Regions from separate parts of the Paenibacillus sp. G34 genome, predicted to be linked through region 3. Evidence: predicted binding sites of a transcription regulator. Region 3 holds the regulator's gene; each other region holds the start of a gene.
The links. Region 3 encodes Rex, which represses fermentation and respiration genes when NADH is low (regulators of the CRP and FNR family bind a similar motif). Its sites were predicted from a motif close to TTGTGAAATATTTCACAA; they were not measured.
Positions count from the first base shown of each region.

Region 1: AC1VYS_RS26400 (formate/nitrite transporter family protein) is a predicted target of Rex. The motif match lies at 1,425-1,442, and genes of this name have one in related genera.
Region 2: AC1VYS_RS04195 (TIGR04053 family radical SAM/SPASM domain-containing protein) is a predicted target of Rex. The motif match lies at 1,003-1,020, and genes of this name have one in related genera.
Region 4: pflB (formate C-acetyltransferase) is a predicted target of Rex. The motif match lies at 1,104-1,121, and genes of this name have one in related genera.

Region 1 covers NZ_CM166469.1:5,831,643-5,833,852, forward strand. The annotation lists gene AC1VYS_RS26400 (formate/nitrite transporter family protein) at 471-1,337, opposite strand; gene AC1VYS_RS26405 (FAD-dependent oxidoreductase) at 1,615-2,210, opposite strand, start outside.
Region 2 covers NZ_CM166469.1:925,604-927,813, reverse strand. The annotation lists gene AC1VYS_RS04195 (TIGR04053 family radical SAM/SPASM domain-containing protein) at 1-942, opposite strand, end outside; gene AC1VYS_RS04190 (cobalamin-independent methionine synthase II family protein) at 1,201-2,210, opposite strand, start outside.
Region 3 covers NZ_CM166469.1:3,880,496-3,882,705, reverse strand. The annotation lists gene dinG (ATP-dependent DNA helicase DinG) at 1-453, shown strand, start outside; gene AC1VYS_RS17480 (redox-sensing transcriptional repressor Rex) at 662-1,318, shown strand; gene AC1VYS_RS17475 (amidohydrolase) at 1,302-2,210, shown strand, end outside.
Region 4 covers NZ_CM166469.1:4,070,471-4,072,680, forward strand. The annotation lists gene pflB (formate C-acetyltransferase) at 1-1,018, opposite strand, end outside; gene AC1VYS_RS18510 (hypothetical protein) at 1,302-1,460, opposite strand.

The DNA of each region.
Region 1 (2,210 bases), 2.0 Mb from region 3:
CTATATCATATCCCGTTCGGGACTAAAACGTAAAGAGAACAGGGTAAATCGGCCAAATTTCCTTGGATGTCGGGTAGCATATTTCTGTGCAAATCCATTATTCTCGTTTTTTCAAAAATAATTTTTTATCCCTTTGATTCATTCTCTGAACCCGGGGGTAAATTAAGAACAAGGCATTAGGTTGGTGTTTCCCCACTTCCTCCTCATGCCATATCATGGACCACTCCCGAAATTCGCCATGCTCAGGTTTCGTTCCCCCGAACCTTGTCATGGCGAATTTAATTTTGTGCAAAAAAAAGATGATCCCATCTCCTCTCGCCACGACCAAACTTGTCGTGAAGCGATAAGATGCATCATCTCACTTCATTATTCCTGTATTATTATCTGGTAAATCTCCGTAACTATCTTCCTACACTCTGACTATTTATACTTGCGAATACGATGCTCCTAAGTGTCGACTCTACCATGGGTTACGCCTGTTTGCTCCACATCGCTCTGCCCTCTGCTTCCATAGGAGAAGTTACAGCAGGAACCATTGTTTCATTTTTGGCTACTGTGGCTACTTGCTCGGTCTTGCGGAGATATACCATCCAGTATGCAGCCGCTACGAACAAAGCACCACCCGTTAGATTACCCAGCCAGACCGGAATAAAATTCATGACGTACTGCCCCCAGGTATAGTGTCCTTCAAAGATCGCTGCCGGAATCAGAAACATGTTGGCCACAACGTGCTGAAATCCGATAGCCACAAACGCCATCGTTGGAAACCATATACCCAGAATTTTACCGCTCATCGTATCGGCCGCATAGGACAGCCACACAGCCAGCGCTACCAGCCAGTTACAGCCTATGCCTGAGATAAAAGCTTGCAAAAAGCTGTCGTGCAGCTTGTGTCCTGCCATATCAACCACTTTAGTCAGGTATACACCTTCGGCTGTAAGCCCGAGCACATGACCAAAGAAAAAGGCCACGAACAGGGCACCGAGCAGATTGCCCAGTGTCACGAGCAACAGGTTCTTCAGCATGCTGGCTGGAGAGATTTTACGTGTGATTGCAGCGAGCGGTACAGCCATCATGTTACCCGTCAACAGTTCTCCCCCGCCAATCAGGACCAGAATTAGACCTACCGGGAACACCGCCGCTCCGATAAATGTTGCAATGCTCCCCCACTCTGCAGGTGCAGATGCAATTACACGAATATCCAATAGAAACCCAAGCGCAATGAATGCACCTGCCAAGAAACCCAAAATCAGTACTGAGGAAACCGGATTTTGCGCTTTTTTCAACCCGGCCTGTGCCGTATATTGTGCAACCTCTTGAGGGGTTTTAGTCGCCATATGTCATCCTCTCCTTTGTCTTCGATCCGTTCGTATGTCAAGAAACGCTATCCATGAATTCATTGTATATCGACCTCTCGGAAAACTTTGTGCAAATAATCACAAAGTAGTTCAAGAAGATGATCAAATTCCCCACCTGCCTTCCAGAGACGACAAAAAGGAAGACTGACGATATGAATCGCCAGCCTCCCCACTGTTCTTTATTTTATGATGCACCCGAATTCTTTATCGTTGCAAGCCATCTTCATTGTGGATGCCTTGCGCAATCCCAGCCAACTTACACCAGTGCTGGTGTTTTAACCTCCACCGGAGGCAGGGCTTGCAGACCTGCAGTGTTCAAGAAGTTCCACGGTTTATTGTAATGTGGTTGGAAGAAGAAGTCGATAAACGCCAGCTCATCCACCGTCATGTTGTTCTGGATACAAACCGAGATTGTATTGATCGACTGCGTCAGATCCACTTGTGACATCACCTGTGCTCCGACAATCCGGCGAGTCGCTTGTTCGTAGACCACTTTAAGAAGCAGTTTCTCAGCGGTTGGCATAAATTCCGGACGGTAGCTGTCTTCCAGGATAACCGCCTCTACCACCAGCCCTTCCTCTCTGGCAGACATTTCGGTCATACCTGTTCCCGCAATATTTTGCTCATAGATTTTGATGCCCGATGTGCCCTGTGTTCCCATGTAAGGAGTCGTTGGACGAACCAGGTTGCGTGCTACGAGTGTACCCATCCGCACAGCGTTTGTTGCCAGTGGAATGTAAGCCGCTTTGCCTGTCGGATTGTAGTGTATCGCACAGCTGTCACCTGCAGCAAAGACATCCTCCTGGCTTGTTTGCATATATTTATCCACGATGATTGCACCGTTAGGTAACA
Region 2 (2,210 bases), 3.0 Mb from region 3:
TCCATCATTGACTCCTTGCGGTGCACGTCCCAGCATATCTTTGCGTTTGGCGAAAACCGAGGCCAGCCCCGAGGTCTGCTCTAAATTCTGCCGTGAGTTCTGCTCTACATTTTGTCCCCAGTTTGATTTTGAGATTTGCTTCAAGTTCTGCTCTGAACCCTGTTTCGCTCCTGTTGCTGTCCGTTGCTGCATCATGACCCGTCTGTAGTGTGGCGCCTCCGTTGATTTCACGCCGTAAGGCATCTCATGAGCAAGTTGCACCATCCACTTCATGATTTGCTCATGCTCTTCCGCTGTGATCATATCTTTCTCCTGAGCCCTGCCTGTCGGAATGAGGAAAAACAGACTCCACAGCACAACGCCCATCTCTTTCACCTTACGGCTGATCGCCTCCAGATCGTGAAGATTATAACGGGAAACGGTGGTGTTAATTTGAATCGGAATGTCTGCTTCCTGCAAAAATGTGATGCCTCTCATTGTCATGTCATACGAACCTCTAGTTCCGCGAAAATGATCATGAATTTCGGCCGTTGACCCGTCCAGACTGAATGCCCAGCGGGATAAACCAACCTCTTTGGCTCGCGTAATCGCCGCTTGTGTGACTTTAGGGGTGGCGCTGGGTGTCATGGATACGGGTAGCCCCTTCTCCCGGATCGCATAGTCCGCCAGTTCAAACAGATCTGGTCGCATTAAAGGATCACCACCCGTGAAAACAAATAACGGCTGCTCCTCCAAAGCGGCGATATCATCAATCAGCCTTTTCCCCTGTTCGGTGGTCAGTTGACGCGGATCGGCCCGATGCTGAGCCTCTGCCCGACAATGTACACATTTCAGTGCACATGCCCGGGTCACTTCCCAGATCACGATGAACGGATATTGGGTATAGTCGCGTGGCTTTAACTGCGACCTTAACTGCTGCATTTGCGCCTTGATCTGTGGCATCGCCATCCATTTTCCCCCTATCTACATGCCATTAAGTGTAGATCAGATGTAAGGTCAGGAAAGTGAGAAGAATCACAATGAGGACATAACCGTCACAAGTCAACGAATTCGCCAATATAAAAAACGACCTCTCCCGAATTGTGTTCGGAAAAGATCGCCGTATAAAGGCATCACGTATGGTTGAATCTCGCTCCCCATTTACGAGGCATCCTCTATGTCTATGTCACGCCCATGAAAATATCTATCTTATGATGTGGATTAGCTTCCCCAGTATTGCTTCGCAATCTGCTGCCCCTGGTGAATCTTCGCCCACTGCTGGGCTTCGCTCAATTCGTTCCCGCCATCACAGGAGGCAAAACCGCATTGGTGAGACAGTAGCAGCCTGTCCTTATCAATGATCTTGGAGGCTTCGTCCAGTAGACGAACCACGCGCTCCTCATCATCAAGTGTACTTGTTTTGGAGGACAACAATCCTAGTACAATTTCCGTATCCGGTCTGTCTTTGAACACTTCCAGCGCTTCAATGGAACCGGCGCGGTCATCATCCCACTCCAGGAAGAAACGGTCATACTTCAATTGCTTCAAGAACAGATTCGCAATCTTCACATACGATCCGCCGCCCATATTACGGGAATCATAGTTCCCGCGGCAGTTATGTGTCCACATTTTCAGACCCAGGCTATGACCGAAGTCAATGACCGTATTGTTGATATCAATAAACTCCGTGGCGAGGCCCTGTACTTCCTCTTGATTAATATGCTCTCCGGTAAACGGCGAGTTCGGATTGTCGTCTGCAAACAACTCCCACAGGCAGTCATCCATCTGCAAAATCGTACCGCCCGCATCTGCAAACTCCTGCACAAATTCCGTATAAGCACTCACCAGACCCGCTTTCAGTTCCTGTGTATTCTGGTATACTGCGTCCTTACCCCCAATGTTGTCCGACCAGGACAATTCACCGAAAATATGGGATGGTGACGGAATGCAAAGTTTAGTCTGTTGATCACCCGCTTGTTCTTGCAACTGCTTGAACAGTTGAATGAAATGATGATTCTTGCCGCTTAGTTCACCTGTGATACGTAGTCCAATATCTTTGCGTGTTTCATATTTGGAAGTGCCGTCCACATCCCGGAAAAAGTACCCATGATCCGCAATATAACGCTCCACTCCGCCAAATCCCCACACAAAGTCGAGATGCCACATCGATTTGGAAAATTCGCCGTCCGTGATAACAGACAAGTCGTTCTCGATCTCTTTTTGGATCACTT
Region 3 (2,210 bases):
GGTGTGGACAGCGGCAATCGCTCCAAGCTGACCCGTCGATTCCAGGATGCCAAAGCTGCCGTTCTGCTGGGGACGAGCAGTTTCTGGGAAGGTGTGGATATTCCGGGAGAAGCGCTGACCTGTCTTGCCATCGTAAGACTGCCGTTCCAGCCTCCCAACCATCCTCTCCTTGAAGCGAAGAGTGAATTGTTGCAAGAGCAGAAGAAAAATCCATTTATGAAGCTATCTGTGCCTCAGGCTGTCATCCGGTTCAAGCAAGGATTTGGCCGACTTGTTCGTACGGGGAAGGATCGCGGTATCGTCATTGTATATGATACAAGAGTGATTGAGGCTTACTACGGCAAGTACTTCCTGTATTCACTGCCGGGACCCAAAATGGAGCATATGCTCACGGAACAGATGGTTCCACGCATCGCTGAATGGCTTGATCGTGCAGCTGAGAAGCAAAATTAATGAATTGTAGGCTATAATATTGCATTGCACATCTACATGGCGTTAAACTCGAGGAAGACTTCGAAAGGGCAACGCATATTTGAACTTATAATCCCAATAATACGGGCATTCTGTATGAGGAATATGCATGGATTTTGCATGTATACAGAATGCTCATCTTTTCAATATTTATTACATTTTATCGTGGCAATGGTAAGGGGGAGCAAGAATGAAATCGGATAAAATATCAGAAGCGGTAGTAAGGCGTTTGCCTGTATATTTGCGTTATTTGAACGAGTTGGTTCAGCGTGAGGTGACAACGGTTTCCTCGCAGGAGCTCGGCCAGCGATTGGATCTAAACCCGGCTCAGATCCGCAAAGATTTGGCTTATTTCGGAGATTTTGGTCGCAAAGGAATCGGTTACGACGTCTCTTACCTGATTGAGAAGATTCGTCACATTTTAAAAATCGACCAGCAAATTAATGTGGCTCTGGTCGGAGCCGGTAATCTCGGACACGCACTGTCCAATTACAATGCATATCTGAAGGACAATATGAAAATTGTAGCTATTTTTGATGCCTTTGGGCCGAAGATTGGCAGCAAAATCAACAGCCTGACGGTGCAACCGATGGAAGAGCTTACGGAAGCGGTACAGAAAGATAACATCCGTATCGGCATTATTACCGTACCGGATATAGAAGCTCAGAACGTTGCCGACCAACTGATTGAATCGGGAATTGAGGCGATCTTGAATTTTGCACCAACGATTCTAAAAACGCCTCCACATGTTCGCATTCATCATGCTGATTTTACAACGGATTTGCTTAGCTTGGCTTATTATTTGGAAAATGGGAAGGAAGAAGAGCAGAATGACAACAATGAATAAATGGGTAATCCACAATGGTAAATTCGCAGTTAATGAAGGCGCGAACTGGACTGTAGTTCAAGGGTATATGGTCATTGAAAATGACAAGATTGTGCATATTGGTGAGACGCTGCCGGATGGAGACGAAAACTTGTCCAAAGTCGATGGAAAAGGACTACTCTTCCTGCCGGGTCTGATCAATACGCATGGTCATGCGGCGATGTCTCTTCTTCGTGGGCATGGTGATGATCTGGCACTACAAGTGTGGTTGCAAGAAAAAATGTGGCCAATGGAAGCGAAAATGACGTCAGAGGACGTGTATTGGGGAGCATCCCTTTCGGTACTTGAGATGTTAAAAGGCGGAACAACGGCTTTCCTGGACATGTATGATCACATGGATCAGGTGGCTAAAGTGGTTGAACAGTCAGGGGCTAGAGCTGCACTGGCTCGTGGCGTAATTGGACTTTGCTCCGAAGAAGAGCAGATGCGGAAACTCGAAGAGTCCGCTGCATTTGCGCGTGAATGGAATGGACAGGCTAATGGACGCATCACAACCGTGATCTCCCCGCATGCACCGTATACATGCCCTCCAGATTACATAGAGAAGCTTGTACAGGTTGCACATGATTTAAACCTGCCACTTCATACCCACATGTCTGAGACATTACGTGAAGTGGAGCAGAATGTGACCGATTACGGCCTGCGTCCTGTGGCGCATTTGGAGAAGCATGGCTTCTTCTCACGTCCTTCACTCGTAGCTCATGCTGTGCATCTGAACGACGAAGAGATCGAGATCTTGGCACGTCATGATGTAGCTGTCTCTCATAATCCAGGAAGTAATTTGAAGCTTGCATCGGGTGTTGCCCGTGTCCCTGCTCTGTTAAAAGCAGGTGTTACCGTGTCTCTGGGAACA
Region 4 (2,210 bases), 190 kb from region 3:
TCCCACCAATGGATTCCGTTACCCATGTTGGGTCACCACTGAACAATTCGTTGTAATCCGGCGTACGCAGGAATTTGACAATCCGCAGTTTCATGACAAAGTGGTCAACCAGTTCTTGAGCCTGTTCTTCCGTCAGGATACCTTCTTGCAAATCACGTTCAATGTAAATATCCAGGAAGGAGGATACACGTCCAAGGGACATTGCGGCACCGTTCTGCTCCTTGATCGCTGCGAGGTAACCAAAATACAGCCATTGGAATGCTTCTTTAGCCGTTGTTGCTGGCAATGAAATATCGAAGCCATGCATCTCACCCAGTTGTTTCAGTTCTTGCAGTGCACGAATCTGTTCAGACAACTCTTCGCGCAAACGAATAACATCTTCATCAATTACGTCGACTTCGAGTGAATTGAGTTCACCTTTTTTGTTACGAATAAGGAAGTCTACTCCGTACAAAGCAACCCGGCGATAGTCTCCGATGATCCGGCCACGACCGTATGCATCCGGCAAACCTGTGATAATACCTGCTTTACGTGCTGCACGCATCTCGGAAGTGTAAGCATCAAATACACCTTGGTTATGCGTTTTACGAATGTTAGTAAATATATCAATGACACCTTGAGGCATTTCAAAACCATATGCTTCACAAGCATCGATCATCATTCGAATTCCGCCGAATGGCTGAATGGAACGTTTGAACGGAGCATCTGTTTGAACCCCGACAATCTGCTCTTTGGACTGATCCAAGTATCCTGGTTGGTGGGAAGTAATTGTCGCCGGCGTATTTACATCAACGTCAAGCACACCACCGTTATCCCGTTCTTTCTTGGTCAGGTCAGATACAATATCCCACAATTCTTTGGTATTCTGGGTTGCACCTGCAAGGAACGCCTCATCACCATAGTATGGGGAAAGGTTATGTTCCAGAAAATCATTCACGTTAACCGTCTTGGTCCATGTTCCTTTGGTAAAGTTTCTCCAGCCTGTTTGTTGTTTAACATCTTTTTCGATCACCGACATCGTAATCCCTCCGCTTTTTTGGATTTCTGGACACATTATATTTTTGAAATAAACGTATCATTATGTGTCCAAAGCCGCGATTTTTTTGTGAATTGTTTCACATAACCCGGAACACGTTCTCTCTACTGGGGAACCGGAACCGCGGGATGAATGTTTTTCTTATATTTTCAGTATACGTCGAGCAAGTCACACCATCTGTGATTTTTATCACAAACTTTGGATGTTGTCTTATTGCACAATACGAGGGCTGTTCACACTTGACCACTCCGCGGGCAGAACAACTTCAGATCGCCGTTATCCCCGGATTTTTTCGATTCACTTTTCCAAAGTGAAAATCCGGGGATAAATGCGAACGCTCCGCTTCTTCCGTCTGTCCTGCCCGCTCCGTTATCGTGTGAACCTCTAATGTGCAAACAGCCACCGTCCCCTTTGTTCCTACCATTTTGGGGAACCATTACTCCGCTATGCTCGGAGCAACCAAGGACTTCAAGTAGGTTCCTGAAAAACGAATGCTTCGCTCCTTCGTTTTTCTGCCCATTTTCTGCTGCTTACGCGAGCACCGCCTTTGCTACTGCTCCACTGGTGCGCCGTCGTGTTATTCTCGCTCATGCAAGAGGGTAGAACGTTCCTGAAAAACGGACGCTTCACTCCTCCGTTTTTCTGCCCATTTTTCTGCTGTTTACGCGAGTTCCGTCTTTGCTACTGCTCTACTGACGCGCTGTCGTGTTATTCTCGCTCGTGCAAGAGGGTAGAACGTTCCTGAAAAACGAATGCTTCGCTCCTTCGTTTTTCTGCCCATTTTTCTACTGCTTACGCGAGCACCGCCATTTGCTACTGCTCCACTGGTGTGCCGTCGTGTTATCCTCGCTCATGCAAGAGGCTAGAACGTTCCTGAAAAACGGACGCTTCACTCCTCCGTTTTTCTGCCCATTTTTCTGCTGTTTACGCGAGTTTCGGCTTTGCTACTGCTCCACTGGTGTGCCGTCGTGTTATCCTCGCTCATGCAAGAGGCTAGAACGTTCCTGAAAAACGAATGCTTCGCTCCTCCGATTTTCTGCCCTCTTTGTATCACCTCCTACAACGATCTATCGTTTTCTGCCGTTACTCACTTTCCTTTTTCTCACCTCACCTCCTTTCCGTTCTCCATGTTCTTTCCTTCGGCTATGCAACGATACGGCAATCGGGGCTCCCC